2 regions of the Arthrobacter sp. 8AJ genome follow, and region 2 is predicted to be linked to the other one. Evidence: predicted binding sites of a transcription regulator. Region 2 holds the regulator's gene; the other holds the start of a gene.
The links. The regulator LexA, encoded in region 2, represses DNA repair genes until DNA is damaged. The targets are predictions, from matches to a motif close to TCGAACANNTGTTCGA.
Positions count from the first base shown of each region.

Region 1: BACI349Y_RS00720 (shikimate dehydrogenase) is a predicted target of LexA. The motif match lies at 8,755-8,770, and genes of this name have one in related genera.

Region 1 is NZ_LR733289.1:148,523-159,029, forward strand. Features, by position in the region: gene BACI349Y_RS00675 (aminomethyl transferase family protein) at 1-49, shown strand, start outside; gene ligM (vanillate/3-O-methylgallate O-demethylase) at 84-1,496, shown strand; gene BACI349Y_RS00685 (NAD(P)-dependent oxidoreductase) at 1,486-2,322, shown strand; gene BACI349Y_RS00690 (hypothetical protein) at 2,351-2,587, opposite strand; gene BACI349Y_RS00695 (pyridoxal phosphate-dependent aminotransferase) at 2,712-3,938, opposite strand; gene BACI349Y_RS00700 (AEC family transporter) at 4,091-5,014, shown strand; gene BACI349Y_RS00705 (ATP-dependent DNA ligase) at 5,067-6,152, shown strand; gene BACI349Y_RS00710 (MFS transporter) at 6,272-7,591, opposite strand; gene BACI349Y_RS00715 (IclR family transcriptional regulator) at 7,825-8,688, shown strand; gene BACI349Y_RS00720 (shikimate dehydrogenase) at 8,844-9,725, shown strand; gene BACI349Y_RS00725 (bifunctional sugar phosphate isomerase/epimerase/4-hydroxyphenylpyruvate dioxygenase family protein) at 9,725-10,507, shown strand, end outside.
Region 2 is NZ_LR733289.1:2,606,983-2,617,489, forward strand. Features, by position in the region: gene infC (translation initiation factor IF-3) at 77-1,099, opposite strand; gene BACI349Y_RS12140 (DUF1844 domain-containing protein) at 1,500-1,886, shown strand; gene BACI349Y_RS12145 (MFS transporter) at 1,978-3,276, opposite strand; gene BACI349Y_RS12150 (SseB family protein) at 3,334-4,218, opposite strand; gene priA (bifunctional 1-(5-phosphoribosyl)-5-((5-phosphoribosylamino)methylideneamino)imidazole-4-carboxamide isomerase/phosphoribosylanthranilate isomerase PriA) at 4,240-4,986, opposite strand; gene BACI349Y_RS12160 (hypothetical protein) at 5,071-5,229, opposite strand; gene hisH (imidazole glycerol phosphate synthase subunit HisH) at 5,230-5,991, opposite strand; gene hisB (imidazoleglycerol-phosphate dehydratase HisB) at 5,988-6,614, opposite strand; gene BACI349Y_RS12175 (histidinol-phosphate transaminase) at 6,676-7,794, opposite strand; gene BACI349Y_RS12180 (LysM peptidoglycan-binding domain-containing protein) at 8,022-8,372, opposite strand; gene lexA (transcriptional repressor LexA) at 8,727-9,461, shown strand; gene BACI349Y_RS12190 (ATP-dependent DNA helicase) at 9,510-10,507, opposite strand, start outside.

The sequences.
Region 1 (10,507 bases), 2.5 Mb from region 2:
CGCTCCCTTCGTGCAATACGCACGCGAGAGTTACCGCGCCACCCACTGAACTGCGCCACCCCTGAACCGAAGGAGAACAGCCCATGGCCCCGAAATCCCTGCAGGACGTGCTCGATGCGGCGGGCAGCACCGTCGAACTGCTGCGCAATTCCCAACTTGGCACCTACATCTATCCGGTGGTTCCCGCCGAGTTCACCAACTGGCGGCGCGAGCAGCGCGCATGGCGTGAAACGGCGGTGCTCTACGACCAGTCCCACCACATGGTCAACTTCTTCGTGAAGGGCCCCGATGCGCTGAAGCTCTTCTCGGACACGGGCATCAACAGCTTCGCCAACTTCCCGGTGAACACCGCCAAGCAGTTCGTGCCCACGGCCTCCAACGGCGGGGTGATCGGCGACGGCATCCTGTTCCACCTGGAAGAGCAGGAGTTCGTCTACGTTGGCCGCGCGCCGGCCGCCAACTGGCTCCAGTTCCACGCCGAAACCGGCGGATACGACGTCGAATGCACCTACGATGACAGGTCGCCGTCACGCCCCTACGGCCAGGCTGTCGGCCGGAAGTACTACCGCTTCCAGATCCAGGGCCCCAGCGCCTGGCAGATCATCGAAAAGCTCAACGGCGGGACTCTGGAGCAGGTGAAGTTCTTCCACATGGGCCACCTGGGCATCGCCGGGGAACAGGTCCGCACGCTGCGCCACGGCATGGCGGGAGCCCCGGGGCTGGAAATCTGGGGACCCTACGAACAGCACGGAAAAATCCGGGATGCCGTGCTCGAGGCCGGGGCTGAGTTCGGGCTGGAACCATGCGGGTCGCGGGCCTACTCCTCGAACACGCTCGAATCGGGCTGGATCCCCTCGCCGCTGCCGGCCATCTACAGCAGCGACGCCGAGCGCGCCTACCGTGAATGGCTGCCGGCCACCAGCTACGAAGCGGTCAACGCGCTCGCCGGCTCGTTCGTCTCCGGCAACATCGAGGACTACTACCTGACCCCCTGGGAACTGGGCTACGGCTCCTTCGTCAAATTCGACCACGACTTCATTGGCCGGGACGCCCTCCAGCAGATCGACCCCGCCGCGCAGCGGAAAAAGGTCACCCTCGCCTGGAACGATGAGGACCTGGCCACCATCTGGGCATCGTTCCTGGACCGCGACAAGCCCGGCTACCAGTTCTTCGACGTCCCCAACGCCAACTACGGGTCGTCCAACTACGACTCCGTCATCGACGCCGACGGGACGGGGGTGGGCCTGTCGCTCTTCACCGGCGTGACGGCCAATGAACGCCGGGGCCTCTCGCTGGCCACGGTGGACCCCAACGTGGAGATCGGTACCGAAGTGCGGGTTGTCTGGGGCGAACCCGACGGCGGATCCCGCAAGACCACCGTGGAACCGCATGAACAGATCAGTGTCCGGGCGGTCGTCAGCCCGGCGCCCTACGCGGTCACCGCCCGTACCGAATACCACGGCGGCTGGCGGACCGCGGCCGCCGGTGCACGGTAGTCCGGCGGGAACGGCCGGCCGGCCTGTCGCCGTCCTGGGCCTGGGGGAAGCCGGGAGCATCTACGCCCAGGACCTGGCCGCCCGTGGATTGCGGGTGACGGGAACGGACCCTGCTGTCGACGCAGTCCCGCCCGGGGTGCTGCGGGCCCCTGGCATCAGTCAAGCAGTGGCGGGCGCCGGCCTGGTGATCAGCCTGGTGGGAGTCCGCGCCGCCGAATCCGTCCTTGACGAGGCGCTGGCCGCGATGGACCCGGTGGCCATCTTCGCGGACCTCAACACCACCGGACCGGACCAAAAGCGGCAGCTCGCGGAACGGGCGGCCGGGAGCGGCATCCTTTTCGCCGATGTCGCCGTCCTGGCGCCCGTTCCGCGGGGCCGGATCAATTCGCCCCTGCTGGTCAGCGGCACGGGGGCGGACGCGTTGGTGGCCATCTTCACCGGATGGGGCATCCCGGCCACCAACGCCGGAAGCGAAGCGGGAGCGGCGGCCGGCCGCAAGCTGCTCCGCAGCGTCTTCATGAAGGGGCTGGCCGCCACTGTCCTGGAGTCAGTCACGGCCGCCGAGGCAGCAGGGGCAAAAGACTGGGTCATCAGCCAGATTGCAGCGGAACTTGGCCCGTCAGGCGATGCGCTGGTGGCGCGGATGCTTGAGGGCACGCGGCTGCATGCCGTCCGCAGGGAGGCAGAGATGCTTGAGGTGCGGGACTTCCTGGAGTCGCTCGGGACCGCCCATCCGGTAACGGACGCCAGCATCGAGTGGCTGCATTCGCTCGCATTCCGGCAGCAGGAGCCGGAGGAGGAACAGGTTGCGGACAGTCCTTCCTGACTACGCCCGCCACCGTCTTCCGGACCTGCTATGCCACCCGCCAGACGCTGCACTCGTCCGTATTGATTGCTTTGCGCACGCCGCTGATGCGGTCCAGGATCCAGACCACACCGATGCCGGGCGCTGTTTCCTGGACGCTGCCGCGGCGGATCACCACGTCGTCGTAGGAGGGCCCCACCGACAGGCGGGCTTCGATTTCATCGCCGCGGTGGAGCTGGTCCAGGGCGCGGACTCTTGTTACATGCGTGGTCGCTTTCTTCAACATCGCTGGGGCCTCCTGGCTGGAGCTGGTGCCGGCTCTTGCCTGCACTACCAAGTGTGGGCCTGGAATGTTGCGTACCGGTTTCCCCGCGGTTAGGGCCCGGTTAGTTCTTCGCGCCGCCGCGGTTTCAGGCCACGGCCCCGCTCCGGTAGGCCGCCAGGAACGTGGAAATCCTCCGGACGGCTTCCTCGATGTCCAGCACCGAGGGAAGGATGACAAAGCGGAAGTGGTCCGGCGCAGGCCAGTTGAAGGCCGAGCCGTGGGAGACCAGGATCTTTTGGTCCCGCAGCAGGTCCAGGACGAATTTCTCGTCGCTCTCGATCGGGTACAGCTCCGGGTCCAGGCGCGGGAACAGGTACATGGCGCCCGACGCCGGGACGCAGGTGACGCCGGGAATGGCCGTGAGCAGTTTGTGGGCAAGGTCCCGCTGCTCGCGCAGCCGGCCCCCCGGCTTCACCAGCGCGTCAATGCTTTGGTAGCCGCCGAGGCAGGTCTGGATGGCGTGCTGGGCGGGAACGTTGGCGCACAGGCGCAGCGACGCGAGCAGTTCCAACGCTTCACGGTAGGCGGCGGTGGCAGCCAGCGGGCCGGTAATGGCCACCCATCCGGCCCGGTAACCGGGCATCCGGTAGGCCTTGGACAAGCCGCTGAACGTCAGGCAGCACACGTCCTCGGCCACCGCGGCGGTGTGGATGTGCGTGGCGCCGTCGTAGAGCACTTTCTCGTAGATCTCGTCGGAGAACAGGACCAGGTTGTGCTTCCGGGCCAGCCCGGCGAACTGCTCCAGGATGTGCCGGGGGTAGACGGCGCCTGTGGGGTTGTTCGGGTTGATGATCACGATGCCCTTGGTGCGGTTGGTGATCTTCGCTTCCACATCGGCCATGTCCGGCCACCAGTTCTCCGCCTCGTCGCACACGTAGTGGACGGGCTTGCCGCCGGTCAGGGTCACGGCGGCCGTCCACAGGGGGTAGTCAGGTGCCGGGACCAGGATTTCGTCGCCGTTCTCCATGAAGGCCTGCAGGCACATGGAGATCAGTTCGCTGACGCCGTTGCCGATGACGATGTCCTCGACCCCAATGTTCATCAGGCCCCGGGTCTGGTAATACTGCGAGATGGCGGTCCGGGCCGTGAAGATGCCCTTTGAATCGCTGTAGCCCTGGGCGCCGCGAAGGTGGTGGATCATGTCCACCACCACGGACTCGGGCGCTTCCAGCCCAAAAGGCGCGGTGTCCCCAAGGTTCATCTTGAGGATCCGGTGCCCTTCGGCCTCCATGTTCTTGGCGGCCTCAAGGATCGGCCCGCGAAGTTCGTAGCGGACGTTCCGGAGTTTGCTGGAGTGTTGCATGGCGCGCATGGTTGATCTTTTCATAAAGCACGACGGCGGGCGGCGGGGGAGGCCACTCCGTGGACGCCTGCTGGCACAACGCACCTTATTCGATAAGTTGTGAACTTGTAGTACTGCCTTCCTGCGGTGGTGCACGGCGGAACGGGAAGGAAGTACCCCACGTGGGCGGTGTGCTGATCGGACTGGCGGTGATCGGCGTCGTCATTGCCGCCGGATACGTTGCCGCGCGCTGCGGCCTGGGCGATGAACCCACCATCAACGCACTGACCCGCACGGCCTTCTTCATCACCAACCCGGTCCTGCTGTTCACGGTGGTGTTGAAATCGGACCTGTCCGTGGTCTTTTCCGCTTACGTTCCGCTAGCCATGATTACGGCGACGGCCACCGCGCTGTTATACGTGGCCGCCAGCCGGATCTGGTTCCGGCGGCCCCTGGCTGAGACCGCAGTGGGTGCCATGGCCGGCTCCTACGTCAACGCCAACAACATCGGCATCCCCATCACGCTCTATGCCCTGGGGGATGCAACCCCGGTGGCCCCGGTCCTGCTGGTCCAGCTCCTCCTGTTCGCCCCGCTGGTCCTGACTCTTCTTGACCTCAGCGAAGCCGGCCGGTTCTCGCCCCGGCTGATGCTCACGCAGCCCTTCCGCAACCCGATGATCATCGCCTCGCTCCTGGGTGTGGTCCTGGCGGCGTTCCACGTGGAGTTGCCCGCCCCGGTGATGGCGCCGCTCACCCTGCTGGGCGGTGCTGCTGTCCCGGTGGTGCTGCTGGCTTTCGGCATGTCGCTGCGCGGAACCAGGATGCTCCGGAGCGGCGGCCACACGGCCGAAATCCTCACTGCCACGGCACTGAAGTCCGCTGTGATGCCGGCGGTGGCGTTCGTCGTCGGACGTTTCCTGTTCAACCTGGACCACCACATGCTCCTGGGCGTGGTCCTCATGGCAGCGTTGCCCTCGGCCCAGAACGTGTTCCTGTTCGCCAGCAAGTATGGGCGGGGCGTGGCCGTGGCGCGCGAAACCATCCTGCTCTCCACGGCCGCCGCTGCGCCGGTGCTGGTGCTGGTCGTGTGGCTGCTGGCGGCCTGAAGCGGGCGCGCCGCCCTACCGCCCGGGCCACCGGCCGGGCAAGAATGGGCACATGGAACTTCCCGTGATGCCGCCCGTCCCGCCCATGCTTGCCAAGGCCGTCAGCGGCATCGACGGTATTCCCGGCGGCGGGGACCTCAGCTACGAACCCAAGTGGGACGGCTTCCGGTCGATCATTTTCCGTGACGGCGATGACCTGGAGATCGGCAGCCGCAACGAAAAACCCATGACGCGGTACTTCCCGGAACTCGTGGCCGCGCTCAAGGAGAACCTGCCCCCGCGCTGCGTGGTGGACGGCGAGATCATCCTCGTGGGGGCGTCCGGGGACAGGCTCGACTTCGACACCCTGCAGCAGCGCATCCACCCTGCCGCCAGCCGCGTGAAGCTCCTGGCGGAACAAACCCCGGCAAGCTTTGTGGCCTTTGACCTCCTGGCCCTCGGCGATGAGGACTACACCGGCAGGCCCTTTGCTGAGCGGCGCGCTGCGCTGGAGAAGGCGCTCGCCACGAGCAAGGCACCAGTGCACCTCACCGCGGCCACCACGGACAAGGACACGGCCGGGCACTGGTTCGAGCAGTTCGAGGGGGCCGGGCTGGACGGCATCGTGGCCAAGCGGCTGGACGGCCGGTACGAACCCGACAAGCGGGTGATGTTCAAGGTCAAGCACGAGCGCACCGCGGACTGCGTGGTGGCCGGCTACCGCCTGCACAAGAGCGGGCCGGACACCATCGGCTCGCTGCTGCTTGGGCTGTACAAGGACGACGGCGGCCTGGCCAGCGTGGGAGTCATCGGCGCCTTCCCGATGAAGCGGCGGCAGGAGCTGTTCCAGGAACTCCAGCCGCTGGTGACCGATTTCGACAACCACCCCTGGGCCTGGGCCAAGCAGGAAGAAGGCGAGCGGACCCCGCGGAACGCGGAGGGGAGCCGCTGGAGCGCCGGCAAGGACCTGTCCTTCGTTCCGCTCCGGCCCGAACTGGTGGTGGAGGTCCGCTACGACCACATGGAGGGTGACCGGTTCCGCCACACTGCCCAGTTCAGCCGCTGGCGGCCGGACCGGGACCCGGAATCCTGCACCTACGCGCAGCTGGAGGAGCCGGTGAACTTCGACCTCGCCTCGGTGCTGGAGACAGGGCGGTAGCCGGAGACTGGCCCAGTCTTAACGGACTGGCCCAGTTTTAACGCCGGAGAGCCCGCCATGTGGGGGAATGGCGGGCTTTAGGGCCTGAAAACCGGGCCAGTCTGTACGCGGCGGACGGCCTACTTCAGGCCGAGCTGCTTGGTGGGGGTCCGGAAGGATTCCTTTGCGGTCAGGGCCGAGACAGCGGCCACCGCGCAGATGATGGCAGTGAAGATGCTGATCTGGACCCAGCCGCCGGGCTTGATGCCGCCCATGGCAGCCACGATGGCGGGCGCGAACCCTGCCATCAGGAAGCCCAGCTGGGTTCCGATGGCCAGGCCGGAGAACCGGACCTTGGTGCTGAACATTTCGGCGTAGAAGGAAGGCCAGACGGCGTTGGCCGCCGCGTAGCCGCACGAGAAGTAGCCGATGGCGGCCAGGAACATCAGCGGGACGCTGTGGGACTCCAGGCTCAGCAGGAAGACGGGGGTGAGGACCGCGCTGGCCAGGGCGCCGTAGATAAAGACGGGCTTGCGGCCGATCTTGTCGGCCAGCATTCCGAAGAGCGGCTGGGTGCCCAGGGCCACGATGTTGGCGGCAACCACCAGCCACAGGGTGGTGGTGCCGTCCACGCCGGCAACGGTCTTGGCGTAGCTGATGGCCAGGGTGCCGAAGACGGTGGAGACGGCGGCGATGAAGGCGCAGCAGATCACGCGGAGCACGTCGCGCCAGTGGCCCTTGAGCAGGTCTGCCACGGGCAGCTTGGCGATCTGTGCGTTCTTCCGGGCTTCCTCGAAGGCGGGCGGCTCGTGCAGGGTGCGGCGGATGAGGAACGCCACCACAACCACCGCGGCGCTCAGCCAGAACGGGATGCGCCAGCCGATGCCGAACTTGATCTCGTCCGGCAGGGCCAGGACGGGGATGAACACCAGGGCTGCGAGGATCTGGCCGCCCTGGGTGCCGGTGAGGGTCCAGGAGGTGAAGAAGGAGCGGCGGTTGTCCGGGGCATGCTCCAGGGTCATGGAGGAGGCGCCGGCCTGCTCGCCTGCCGCGGAGAGGCCCTGGCAGAGGCGGGCCAGCACCAGCAGCGCCGGAGCCCACCAGCCGACCGTACGGAAGTCGGGCAGGCAGCCGATGACGAAGGTGGAAGCACCCATGAGCACCAGGGTGAACATCAGGACTTTCTGCCGGCCCACCCGGTCGCCGAAGTGGCCCAGGATGATGGCGCCGATGGGACGTGCCACGTACGCGAACCCGAAGGTTGCGAAGGACATGATGGCGGCGTTGGCATCGGCGTTGGGGAAGAAGACCGTGGGGAAGATCAGTGCTGCGGCCGAGCCGAAGATGAAGAAGTCATAGTATTCGACGGCGCTGCCCAGGAAGCTGGCGAGGGCGGCCTTCTTGGGTGTCCCGGCGGAGGTGAGGGCACCCGCCCCTGCGGACGGAAGTGTCTTGCTCATGGTGTTCCTTTGGTGTGACGACATTGTCGCGGATGGATCTGGGGGGTCGCAGCCGCCGATGCCTTGGTGCGGGCGGGGGATGCGGCTGGAGTCCGGTGCAAAGACCCGGCAGTTGTAGCCACATGGTGGGAGCTACTTTTGCGATACAGAAACTATGACTGTGAGGGCAGTCACCTGTCAAGAAAATAATCACCATCTAGAAATAGCTCTCACATTGTGGCAACATCGAATGCATGAGTGTGAACCAAACCACAGCGGTCAATGAAGAATCCGCTGCCGCCGCCCGCGCCGGAGAGCCCGTGAATGCCATGCCGCCGGAAGGCAAAGTGGGCGCCCGTCCCGCCGACCGCACGGACATGGTGGGCAAGGCCCTGGGGCTGCTGGTCCTCCTGGGTGATGAACCCCGCGGTGCCAGTGCCGCAGAAATTTCCCGCCGCGCCGAACTTCCCTTCAGTACCACCTACCGCCTGCTGGGCTCCCTGACCCGCGACGGCTTTGTCGACTACGAGCCGGACGGCCGCCGCTACCACCTGGGCCTGCGGATCTTCCAGCTGGGGCAGCGCGTCTCCAACCACCATGGCTTCGCGGGTACGGCCATGCCCATTCTCCGCCGTGTCACCGAGCAGACCGGCGAGGCCACCATCCTCAGCGTCCGCGACGGCCTGCACCACCTGACCGTCAGCAAGGTGGACGGGCCGCAGACCTTCCGCGTGACCAGTGACCCCGGCCACCTCGGCTCGCTCTCGACCACCGCCGTGGGCAAGGCCCTGGTGGCTTTTGCCGAGGATGCGGAACGGGAGAAGCTACTGGCGGAGCTCCCGCTGGAGGCGCTGACTGACAAGTCCGTGACGGACCGCCGCGCTTTCCGGGCTGAGATCGAAAAGGTCCGCCGGCAGGGTTACGCCGTCATGGACGAGGAGAACGAGGCGGGGATGCGTGCCGTGGCCGTGCCGCTGCTCAACGACCAGGGGCACGCCTTCGCCTCGCTGGCAACTGCCGTGCCGGTCTTCCGGCTGGACCTTGAGGGGCTGGTGGCGCACGTTCCCCTGCTCCAGGAAGCCGCCGCCGAACTGGCGGCCAGGCTGCCGCAGCGATAGCACCAAGGGGCCAGCAACCGTCCCCGGGGCGACACCGTGTTCGCATGAAGAACAATAGTGCGATAAGTGAACATTTGTTGTACCGTAATCCCTATCACCCCGCAGCGCGGCCGAGTTCCGCGCCTGCCCGGTGCCGTACCAAAGGAGCTGCACGCATGAGCAATCGAACTGAGTCCTACCTTGTAGGGCTGGTTGGTGATGGCGTTACGCCATCGCTCACGCCGCCCATGCACGAACGGGAAGGTGACGTGCAGGGCCTGCGCTACCTGTACCGTCCCATCGACCTGCTGGAACTGGGGCTGACCGGGGAATCGGTGGGCGCCATCCTGGACAGTGCCCGCATCCTGGGCTTCAACGGCCTGAACATCACCCATCCCTGCAAGCAGCTGGTCCTGCAGCACCTGGATGAGGTCAGCCCGGACGCGCGCCGCCTCGGTGCCGTCAACACCGTGGTCATCCGGGACGGCCGCTTCATCGGCCACAACACCGACTTCTCCGGCTTCGCCGCCGCCCTCGCCTCCGGCCTTCCAGGCGCCCGGCTGGACCGCGTGGTGCAGCTCGGCGCGGGCGGTGCCGGGTCCGCCGTCGCCTATGCCCTGCTCAGCGCAGGCGTTAAATCCCTGGACCTGGTGGACATGGACCCCGCCAGGGCCACCGCACGGGCTGCCGAGCTGCAGGGCTTTTTCCCGGACAGCACCGTCACGGCCCGCACCACGGCGGAGCTGCCGCAGCTGATGCCGCTGGCCGATGGCCTGGTGCACTGCACTCCCGTTGGAATGGCAGCCCACCCCGGCGTCCCGCTGGACCTTGACCTGCTCGAGCCCCGGCACTGGGTGGCGGACATCGTCTACCGCCCGATCGACACCGAACTGGTCCGCGGCGCCCGCGCCAAGGGCTGTGAGGTCCTGGATGGCGGCAGGATGGCAGTGGGCCAGGCCGCCGACGCGTTCCGGATCTTCACCGGCCTGGACGCCGACCCGGAGCGCATGCGCTCGCACTTCCTGGAGCTCGTGGCCGCCGAGGAGGTGGCCGCCTGATGCGCACAGGAATCGCCACGGTCTGCCTCTCCGGCACCCTGAAGGAAAAGATGCAGGCCTGCGCCATCGCCGGCTTTGACGGCATCGAAATCTTCGAGCAGGACCTGGTCACCTCACCGCTCAGCCCCGAAGACGTGCGGAAGATGGCAGCGGACCTGGGGCTCGGCCTGGACCTGTACCAGCCCTTCCGCGACTTCGACGGCGTCACCCCGGACCTGCTGAAGGCCAACCTCCGCCGCGCCGAGGCCAAGTTCAAGCTCATGGCCCGCCTGGGCATGGACACCATCCTGGTGTGCTCCAACGTTGCCACCGCCACCATTGACGACGACGCCGTCCGCGCCGAACAACTGGCACAGCTCGCAAACCTGGCGGGGGACCACGGCGTCAAGGTGGCCTATGAGGCCCTGGCCTGGGGCAAGTACGTCAACGACTACGAGCACGCCTACCGCCTGGTGGAGATGGTGGACCACCCCAACCTGGGAACCTGCCTGGACTCCTTCCACATCCTGTCCCGCGACTGGGACACGGCGCCGATCGAGGACATCAACCCGGACAAGATCTTCTTCGTCCAGGTGGCGGACGCCCCCAAGCTCTCCATGGACGTCCTGTCCTGGAGCCGCCATTACCGCGTCTTCCCGGGCGAGGGGCAGTTCGAGCTGGCCAAGTTCATGGGCCACGTGGTCCGCGCCGGCTACACCGGACCCGTGTCGCTGGAGGTCTTCAACGACGTCTTCCGCCAGTCGGACGTCGAGCGCACCGCGGTGGATGCCATGCGGTCCCTG
Region 2 (10,507 bases):
AGTTCTATCGCGCAGCCACCCCTGCGGGCAGCATGCTGGTTGCTGACTGCCGGGGACACGCCCCGGCAGCTGTGAACTAGTTGGTCTTCTTACCGGCCGGCTTCGGCACTGCCTTGGGGGCAGGGCGGGCAGCAGGCTTCGGTGCAGCAGGCCTGGCCACCGGCTTCGGCGGCGCAGGCACACCAGCCGGCTTCGGCGCCGACGGTGCGGCAGCTTCCGGCTTGGCGGCAGCTGCAGGCTTGGGCGCCGGAGCGGCGGCCTTCGGTGCAGCAGCCTTGGGAGCGGCGGCCTTCGGGGCTTCCTGCTTCGGAGCTTCCTGCTTCGGAGCGGGAGCCTTGGGGGCTTCGGCCTTCGGGGCTTCCTGCTTCGGAGCTTCCTGCTTCGGAGCGGGGGCCTTGGGGGCTTCCTGCTCGGGAGCGGCAGCAGGGGCTTCAGCCGGGGCGCTGTCCGCGGCCGGTGCCTCCGGTTCAGTGGAGACGGTGAAGCCTTCCGGCAGGAGGTCCGCCAGTGACTGGGTCATGGGGGCCTGGTCCTCGCCGGAGGTGTCAACCCGTCCCGCAGCCTTGGCTTCGTTCTGGGCCTTGGCCTCGGCGCGCTGGGTTGCCCGGCGTGCTTCCGCCTTGGCCTCAGCCTTGTTCTTCAGCGGACCAACCACCATGACCATGTTGCGGCCGTCGATACGGGGGCTGGACTCCACCACGCCGACTTCGGCGACGTCGTCCGCGAAGCGCTGGAGCAGGCGGATGCCCATCTCCGGACGCTGCTGCTCACGGCCACGGAACTGGATCATGGCCTTGACCTTGTCCCCGGCGCCGAGGAAGCGCAGGGCGTGGCCGCGCTTGGTCTCGTAGTCGTGGGTGTCGATCTTCAGGCGGAAGCGGATTTCCTTCAGAACCGTGTTCGTCTGGTTCTTCCGGGCCTCACGTGCCTTGACTGCGGCCTCGTACTTGTACTTGCCGAAGTCCATCAGCTTGCACACCGGAGGCTTCGCCTGAGGTGCAACTTCAACGAGATCAAGGTCGGACTCGGCAGCCAGGCGCAGGGCATCCTCAATACGGACGATTCCTACCTGTTCACCTGCAGGGCCGACCAGCCGCACCTCGGGGACGCGGATACGCTCATTGATTCTTGGCTCGCTAATGTTAAAGCTCCTGTGTTTGTTGTTGAGTCCGGCAAATGAAGAAGGCCCCCAATTGCCGGAGCAATCGAAGGCCTCAAAGAGGTTGGACCGGCAACCCCGCAAAGGGCTGCACGCGCACGGTCCCGGCAAATGCCGGCCCATGCCCAACCAGGTACCCGGCAACCTTGCGTCCCTGCAGGTTCCAAAGGAACGGGTGGGACAGCGGCTGACGCGGGTGGGAGAGAACTCCGCTTGCAAACTGGAAGCCATTCTACAGAAAAAATTCCCGTCAACGCCGCGAAGCGCTGTTGGGAACCTGATCGTTTGGGACAATCTCTGAAATAACGACATCCAGTCGGTCTGTGTCAAGCTTACCAGTATGAGCACCTCAGACAGTAATTCGTACGTCTTCGAGCCGGGCGAAGCAGGCGCAGACGTTTCACAACAGATCCGCGACATCTCCGAAGTTCCCGCCATCGAGGTCATCACCACGGCCGCCGTCCACCTGATGAGCGCGGCCGCGGTAAAGCTTGGCCTGGCCGCAGAGGACAACGCAGCCGAACTCAAGGACCTCGACGAGGCCCGGAAGCTGATCACCGCGCTGGCCGGCCTGGTGACCGCAGCCGCCCCCGAGATCGGGTCCCAGCACGCCGGGCCCTTGCGCGACGGCCTGCGGTCCCTGCAGCTGGCTTTCCGTGAAGAGTCGCTGATTCCGGATGCACCGGGCAAAGGCCCGGGTGAAAAGTACACCGGGGCCGTGAACTAGGGAGCAACTCCCCCAAGCAGCGTCCGACGGCGGGACGGCCTTTGCAGGCTGTCCCGCCGTCGCGCTTTAACTCCCCGCTGGACGGGGCCGCTCAGGCGGCGGCGCGGCGGCGGCGCTGCTGGAGCGCTAGGCCCACCAGGCAGAGCAGCACGCCGGCGGCGCCGACGGACACGAAGCCGCCGGAGGGGCCCATGATGTCGATGAAGACCCCGGCGAGGGGCGAACCGAGCGCAACGCCGGCGGTCAGCGCGGAACCGTACCAGCCCATGGCCTCCCCGCGCCGTTCCTCCGATACCAGGTCCGCGACCTTCTCGGAGGCCGCGGACAGCACGGGGGCGCAGAGCAGGCCGGGGAGGACGGATATGAAGGCAAGCGTCCACGTGTCGTGGGCGAAGGCCATGGGCAGCGTCAGCGCGGCCATGCCCAGCAGCAGGATGACAGGTGGAATGGGCCGGTGCATGGCGCCGTAAATCAGGCCGCCCAGCACAGAGGCAGCGCACCAGAAGACAAAGACAATTCCGATTTCGCTCTGGTGGCCGCCGGTTTCCAGGGCCGCGACAATGCCGACGTCGGTGCCGCTGAGGACCATGCCCGCGCCGGCGGCAACGGCGAAGAGTGCCGCGACCGTGGCGGTGAACCAGGCGAAGCCCCCGGCCAGCCTCCCCCGCAGGCCGCCCTGCGCCGCGCTGGTGGCCGCGCCCGCAGGGGCCAGCTCCGCGGCCGCTTCCTGGACATGCGCCGGTGCCGTGGAGACGACGGCGACTTCCGCAGCGTGCTGTTCATCCTCGACGCATTCGACCGTTTGGTCCCGGCTGCGGGTGGGCGGGTTGAACCACATGAGGAACAGCCCGGCGAGGGACGTAGCCACGCCCACCACTGTCAGTCCCGCAGTAGTGTGGCCGCGGGTAGCTACGACGGCGCCGGCGGCCGGCCCGATCATGAACACGAATTCCGTGGTGATGGCGTCCAGGGCAAACGCGGTGCGCCGCTGGTCACCCTCGGCCAGGACACCCAGGGATTGCCGCACCACGCTGAAAATGGGCAATGTGAGCAGGCCGCCCACGAAGACCAGCGGCAGGAGCCACTGGTACGACACATGGGGCACGATGGACCAGATCACGGTCTCCGAGATGACCGACGGGATGAGGGCGGTCCGCAACCCCACGGTATCCACGCGCCTCCCCCGCCACGGCGCCCCGAGGGCAATGCCGATGGTCATGACCGCCGCTGCAGCGCCGGCTGCGGCGTAGCCCTGGCCCAGGGTGAGGACAATGTGCAGGGTCAGCAGGACCCCCGCGGCTGAATGCGGGATGCGGGCAACCATGCCCACCAGCAGCAGCCGCCGGATCGGCCGGATGGCGAGCAACTCCCGGTAGAGAGCGAAATTCACGAAGCGGTCCTTCAGGGTATTCCGCTGTACCGGCGGGGATCACCCACCCTGCAGCGGTTAATCGGGAGCGCGCCTCAGTTTGATTTCAAGGGAGTCGACGCGCTCCCCAAACAATACATTCTGTGACCACTCTGACTGCAGGCCGGCCACCAGCTCCTGCACACCGGCAGCGTCGAGGCCGTCTTCAAGGTAAAGCACCACTTGCAGCTCCGGCCCGGCACCACCGCCTGGAACAACAGAGCCGTCGGCGGCCATGGCGGCCACTCCCCTGCCAGGCAGCAGCTCGATGCCGCGGACAGCCGCGAAGCCGGCGGCAGCGGTGCCCATTTCGGCGGCAAGCTCCTGGTCACTGTAGGAAGGGGTCCAGCCATGCTGCTGGGCGAGGGCCCAGACACCGGGCCTGCGCACCACGAACGTCACGTCGGCGCCCGGATCCAGGACCAGGAGTTCTGCACCTTCGGCGACGGCCGAGAGCGCCGCGCGGGCGGCGTAGACGGCCACCGGACGGGCCTCGGGATGCCATGCGGACAATGCGTCCGCCGAGGTGAAGGCCGGCAGCGCAGTCCGTCCGTCCGCAGCCTTCAGCGTCACCAGCGCCATATCCGCCTGTTTGTCGGCGTGCAGCCCGTGCTCTGTTTCTGCCTCTTCAGCCAGCTGCGCCACGATGGGAATGAAGACCCGGGCCGTGGCCAGCGACGCAACGACGTCAGCCTCGTCGCCCCGCCCCTGGCGGAGCGCGGCAATTGCGCCGAGGTAGCCGGCGTCGGCCGTTCCGTCGTCGTCCTCGAAGTTGTGGATCTTTGCGTCCTCACCGGCGAGGCTGCGGCCGGCCCATGGCTGTCCCGCGGAGTCCGTGGCACCACCGGCGCCGGCCAGCGCCGCCGCGATATGTCCGGGCAGGTGGCGGGCGGGAGGGTTTACCGGTTCTTCGGAGCTGGGCATGGCCGGGCTGCTTCCCCGCGCCTAGCGGCGGCCGGCGACGTCGAGGGCTTCGGGCAGCGTGAAGGCTCCGGCGTAGAGGGCCTTGCCCACAATGGCGCCTTCGACGCCCAGGGGAACCAGCGAGCGGAGGACCTTGAGGTCGTCCAGGCTGGAGATGCCGCCGGAGGCCACCACGGGCTTGCCGGTCTTCTCCACCATCTGGCGCAGGAGTTCAACGTTCGGGCCCTGCAGGGTGCCGTCCTTGGTCACATCGGTCACCACATAGCGGGCGCAGCCGGCCTCTTCGAGGCGGCCCAGCACGTCCCACAGGTCCCCGCCTTCCTTCGTCCAGCCACGGCCGGCCAGGGTGGTCCCCCGGACGTCAAGGCCGACGGCGATCTTGTCGCCGAAGCGCTCGATGGCCCGGGCAGTCCACTCCGGGTTTTCCAGTGCCGCGGTCCCGAGGTTGACGCGTGCCACACCCAAATCGAGGGCTGCTTCCAGGGTCTCGTCATCGCGGAGGCCGCCCGAGAGCTCCACCTTGATGTCCAGCCTGCCCACCACCTCGCGGAGCAGGTCGGCGTTGGAGCCACGCCCAAACGCTGCGTCAAGGTCCACCAGGTGAACCCATTCGGCGCCCTGCTGCTGCCAGTTCAGCGCCGCTTCGAGGGGCGTTCCGTAGCTGGTTTCGCTTCCTGCCTCGCCCTGGACCAGCCGGACGGCCTGGCCGTTGACGACGTCGACGGCAGGCAGCAGTTCAAGTACCGGCAGGTCATGTGCGGTGGTCATACTCATCCTCGGTGTTGGTTCTTCGGTTTCGGGCAAAGGCGGGTGGAAGTCGGCGCGCTCAGGCAGTGCCGCGGAGCCCCTGGATCAGCCGGCCGGCAGCGTGAGCAGGTAGGCGGCGACCAGCGACATGGCGGCCAGGATATAAAAGGCCACCTGGGTCCAGGGGGGCTTGCGCTGCTGCCGGAACGAGATGCCGCCGCCAATCAGCAGGCCGGCGAGGCCCGTCAGGAGTACGGGCCACATCTAGGCGTCACTGCCGGCGTCGGCGGCCGGGGCGCCGGAGTCAGCGGCGGCCGGCTTGCGCAGGCCTTCCACCCAGTTGCGCAGGAGCCGCGCACCGGCATCGCCGGACTTTTCGGGGTGGAACTGGGTGGCGCAGAGCGGGCCGTTTTCTACGGCGGCGATGAACGGTCCGCCATGCTCGGACCAGGTAACCAGGGGCGGCGCCATCCGGGGCTGGATGACGTCGAAGTTCCATTCCTGCACGCCGTAGGAGTGCACGAAGTAGAACCGCTCATTTTCGACGCCGGCAAAGAGTTTCGAGCCTTCGGGGACCTTGACGGTGTTCCAGCCCATGTGCGGAACAACTTCGGCGGGGAGTGCCTCCACCTTGCCGGGCCATTCGCCGATGCCCTGCGCTTCGGTGCCGTGTTCGACGCCGGCTTCAAACAGGACCTGCAGGCCCACGCAGATCCCAAGGACCGGGCGGCCGCCTGCCACGCGCCGGCCGATGAGCCGGATGCCGTCCACGGCCTTGAGCTCGCGCATCACGGTCTCGAACGCGCCGACGCCCGGCACCACCAGGCCGTCCGCGTTCAGCACGTCCTCCGGCTTGGCGCTCAGGACCACTTCCGCGCCGGCACGTTCCAGCGCGCGCACGGCCGAGCGGACGTTCCCGGACCCGTAGTCCAGCACCGTGACCGTGGGCTTGCCCTCCGGCGACGGCAGGCTGCGCGACGCCGACGGGTCGATGATTGCCCCGTCCTTCAGGACCTGCCCGCTCACAGCGCACCCTTGGTGGACGGGATGCCCTCAACCCGGGGATCCGGTTCGACGGCGGCGCGGAGGGCGCGGGCAAAGGCCTTGAACTGTGCCTCGACGATGTGGTGCGGGTCCCGGCCGGCAATCACGTTCATGTGCAGGCAGATGCCGGCGTGCAGGGTGATGGCCTCGAACACGTGGCGGGTCAGGGACCCGGTGAAGTGGCCGCCGATCAGGTGGTATTCCTGGCCCGCCGGCTCACCCCCGTGCACCAGATACGGGCGGCCGGACACGTCCACCACCGCATTGGCAAGGGCCTCATCCAGCGGCACGGTGGCTTCGCCGAACCGGCGGATCCCTGCTTTGTTGCCCAGGGCGGTCCGCAGGACCTCGCCGAAGGTGATGGCGACGTCCTCCACGGTGTGGTGGACGTCGATGAGGGTGTCGCCGGTGGCCTTGACCGTCATGTCGATCAGCGAGTGCTTGCACAGGGCGGTCAGCATGTGGTCATAGAACGGCACCGAGGTATCGATGTCCGACACGCCGGTTCCGTCGAGGTTGATCTCCACGAGTACGGAGGACTCGCTGGTGGCACGCTCCATGCGGGCGGTCCGGGCAGCAGCCGTATTCGATCCGGTTGGACTCATGGTGAAGGATCCTTAGTGGGAGAAGGAGTGGTTCAAGGCGACCAGCGCCGCAGTATCAAGTCTAGGCGTGAAGCGCGGCGTGGCCGGCAAGGATGCGTTCCAGGGACGTGAGGAAGGCTGTGGTTTCCGCCTCAGTGCCTGCGGTGACCCGGAGGTGGCCGGGGATGCCCACGTCCCGGATGAGCACGCCCGCGTCCAGCAGTTCCTGCCAGACCTGGTGCGGATTTTCCAGGCCGCCAAAGAACACGTAGTTGGAGTCCGACGCGGCGGGCTTGAGGCCCATCCTGGTCAGTTCGGCCACGATGCGGTCCCGCTGCTTCTTAATGTCCTCGACGTCGGCCATGAGCGCTTCGCGGTGTTCGAGTGCGGCCAGGGCGGTGGCCTGGGTGATGGCGGACAGGTGGTACGGCAGGCGGACCAGGCGCAGGGCGTCGGTGACCTCGGGTGCAGCGGCCATGTAGCCGAGCCGGGCCCCCGCCAGGGCGAACGCCTTGCTCATGGTGCGGGACACGATCAGCCGCTCACGGCCGGGCAGGAGCGTCAGCGCGCTGGGCGTTCCGTCGTGCGCGAACTCGTGGTACGCCTCATCGACTATGACGATGGCCTGGCTGTCCGAACCGGCCTCGTAGACGGCCTCCACGACGTCCAGCCCAAGTCCGGTCCCGGTGGGGTTGTTGGGCGAGCAGAGGAACACGATGTTCGGCTGCAGTTCCTTGACCTGGCGCGCGGCCGACTCCGCGCTGAGGTCATAGCCCTCCGCGCGCTCCCCGGTGATGTACTGCGTGTCTGTTCCGCTGGCCAGCAGGGGGTACATGGAGTACGTGGGCGGGAAACCCAGTGCGGTGCGGCCCGGACCGCCAAAGGCCTGGAGGATCTGCTGGAGGACCTCGTTGGAACCGTTGGCGGCCCACAGGTTGGTTTCATGGAGCCCATGCCCGAGGTATTCGGCCAGGGCCTTCCGGAGCGCGGTGAACTCACGGTCCGGGTAACGGTTTAGACCCGCAGCGGCCTCCGTCACGGCGGCACTGATGGCTGCGCGCACGTCGGCGGGGACGCCATGGGTGTTTTCATTGACGTTCAGCAGAATGGGGACGTCCAGTTGGGGCGCCCCGTAAGGGGTCAGGCCGCGGAGGTTGCTGCGGAGGGGAAGCCGGTTCAGACGTTCTAGCTGGTCGTTCACCTGAACAGTTTAGTTGCCGCGGCAACGACCGGAAAATGTGACGGTTCCTGTTCGCCCTCGGCATGTCCCGCGGCGGCCCGCTCCAGGGCTTGCCAGCCAGCCAGGCAGGCCACCCTCGCAGAGGCCACGAACTCAGGGGTGGCGCCGGTCAGTGGGCGGCCGGTCAGTGGGCGGCCGGTCAGTGGGCGGCCGGTCAGTGGGCGGGGACGGTCAGTGAGTGGGGACGGTCAGTGAGTGGGGACGAAGAGCTGCTGGCCCGGAAGAACGGTGCCCGCGGCAAGGTTGTTGAGCTGGACGATGTCCGCCACGACGTCCCGGGCGTCCCGGTCCGGAGCGACGGCGCCCGCAATGGCCCACAGCGACTGGCCGGACTGCACGGTCACCGTGACGGTGGGCGTCACGGCAAGGTCGGCGGCCGAGTCCGAGGCCTTGGCCGGGGAGTGGAAGAGGCCCGAAAGCGACAGCAGGAGTACAGCCAGGAGCACGAGCGGAACTCCGATCAGGACGATCCTCCCCCGGCGGGTCAGCCGCAGGGGTGCGGACGAAGGTGAAACCTGGTGAAGAGATAAAGCTGACATGAACTAAGCCCTCCTGGACTTGCCGTGCTGCCCGGGTGTCCGCCCGCTGCTGCCTTGCCGTTCATATCGCGCCGGGACTTCTCCCGGCCGCGTATTCGAATGGGGCACCTGCTGGTTAGAACACATGTTCGAACTTTGCTTGTTAAGTTTTAGCACCTATCAACGAACAATGTCGAGACTCGCTAGAACAAATGTTTGAAAAAGCAATGTGGCTGGCCTAGTTTTGAAACCACAGAACATCCACCACTGAAGTTGAACAGCAGGGTCTGACAATGACAGTGGGAGTCCTTCCGGCGGCACTGTGGAACAGCCGCACACGGAAGATCCGGCGGCAAGCGAAAGGCATTGGCGAATATGGCAGCAGCAGCCGCCGGGGGCAGGACCGCCCCGCAATCCAAGAGGACAGCCAAGGGCCTGACCCCACGGCAGAAAAAGATCCTCGAAACCATCCAGCGCTCGGTCAACGAGAACGGTTATCCGCCCTCCATGCGCGAGATCGGCGATACCGTCGGCCTTGCGAGCCTGTCCAGCGTGACCCACCAGCTCTCACAGTTGGAGAAGCTGGGTTACCTGCGCCGCGACCCCAAGCGGCCGCGCGCCATGGAAGTGCTGATGCCGCTCACGCTCGACGGCGGGGGCAAAGGCGCCGGCGCGTCTCCTGCGCCGCAGGCTGCGGGCGGCGGCGCCACGGTCACCGAACTGCCCACCGCGCTGGATACGGCCATGGTTCCGCTGGTGGGCCGGATTGCCGCCGGCGGCCCCATCCTCGCCGAACAGCTCGTGGAAGACGTCATGCCGCTGCCCCGCCAGCTGGTGGGCCAGGGCGAACTTTTCATGCTGAGGGTGGCCGGTGACTCCATGGTGGACGCCGCCATTTGCGACGGCGACTGGGTGGTGGTGCGGCGGCAGGCTGACGCTGCCAACGGGGACATTGTTGCTGCCCTGCTGGACGACGAGGCGACCGTGAAGACGTTCCGCCAGCGCGACGGACACACCTGGCTGCTCCCCCAGAACACGCAGTACGAACCAATCCTGGGCGACCACGCCACCATCATGGGCAAGGTCGTCTCAGTCCTGCGTTCGCTCTAGCCTGCGCACGCCTGCGCGGCATCCGCGCAGGCGTTGTCCGGCGGTTTCTCAGGAAGCGTCGGCACCAAGCCGGGTGAGCGCAGCCAGCGCCTTGGCGCGATCGGTGGTGGCCCAGAACGGGGGCAGCGCCCCGCGCAGGAATCCCGCATAGCGTTCGGTGGCCAGCCGTGAGTCCAGGACAGCCACCACCCCTTTGTCCCCGGTAGACCTGATCAGGCGGCCGGCGCCCTGCGCAAGCCGGATGGCCGCGTGGGTGGCAGAAACGGACATGAAGCCGTTTCCCCCTGCCTGCGCCACGGCACGCGAACGCGCCGTCATCAGGGGATCGTCCGGCCGCGGGAAGGGGATGCGGTCTATCACCACCAGCCGGCAGGATCCTCCGGGAACGTCGACGCCCTGCCACAGGGACATGGTTCCGAAGAGGCAGGTGTCCGGTTCGTCGGCGAATTGCTTCACCAGGGCGGTCATGGTCGACTCGCCCTGGCAGAGAACAGTCATATTGAGCTTGGGCCGGAGGGCATCGGCGGCCTCTTCGGCGGCCCGACGCGAGGAGAACAGGCACAGGGCGCCCCCACCGGATGCCTTGATGAGTGCTTCGAGTTCTGACAGCGCTTCCGGTGACACGCCGCGGCCGGGCTTGGGCAGGTGGCCGGCGACGTAGAGGATGCCCTGTTTGGGATAGTCGAAGGGCGAGCCAACATCCACGCCCGTCCAGCTGGGGGCTCCGTCGCCTACCAGGCCCAGTCCCCCGGCCGCCGGTTCAAAGGCGGAGCCAATGGCCAGGGTGGCAGAGGTCAGCACGACGGTATGGTCCGCAAAAAGCCCCTCCCGCAGCCTGCCGGCGACGGACAGCGGGGCTATGTTAATCAGCACCGGTGCACTGTCATCGGGCGCTGAGTATCCCTGGCCGGGGTCGAAGGTGCTGGCGCGGGAAAACCACACCACTTCGCGGTTCTCGCGTGCAGCAATGAGCCTTTCGCAGAGTTCCAGGATGAGCATCAGCCGGGAACGCGCCAGCTGCCGCCCGCCGTCGGCTGTGGTGTTGC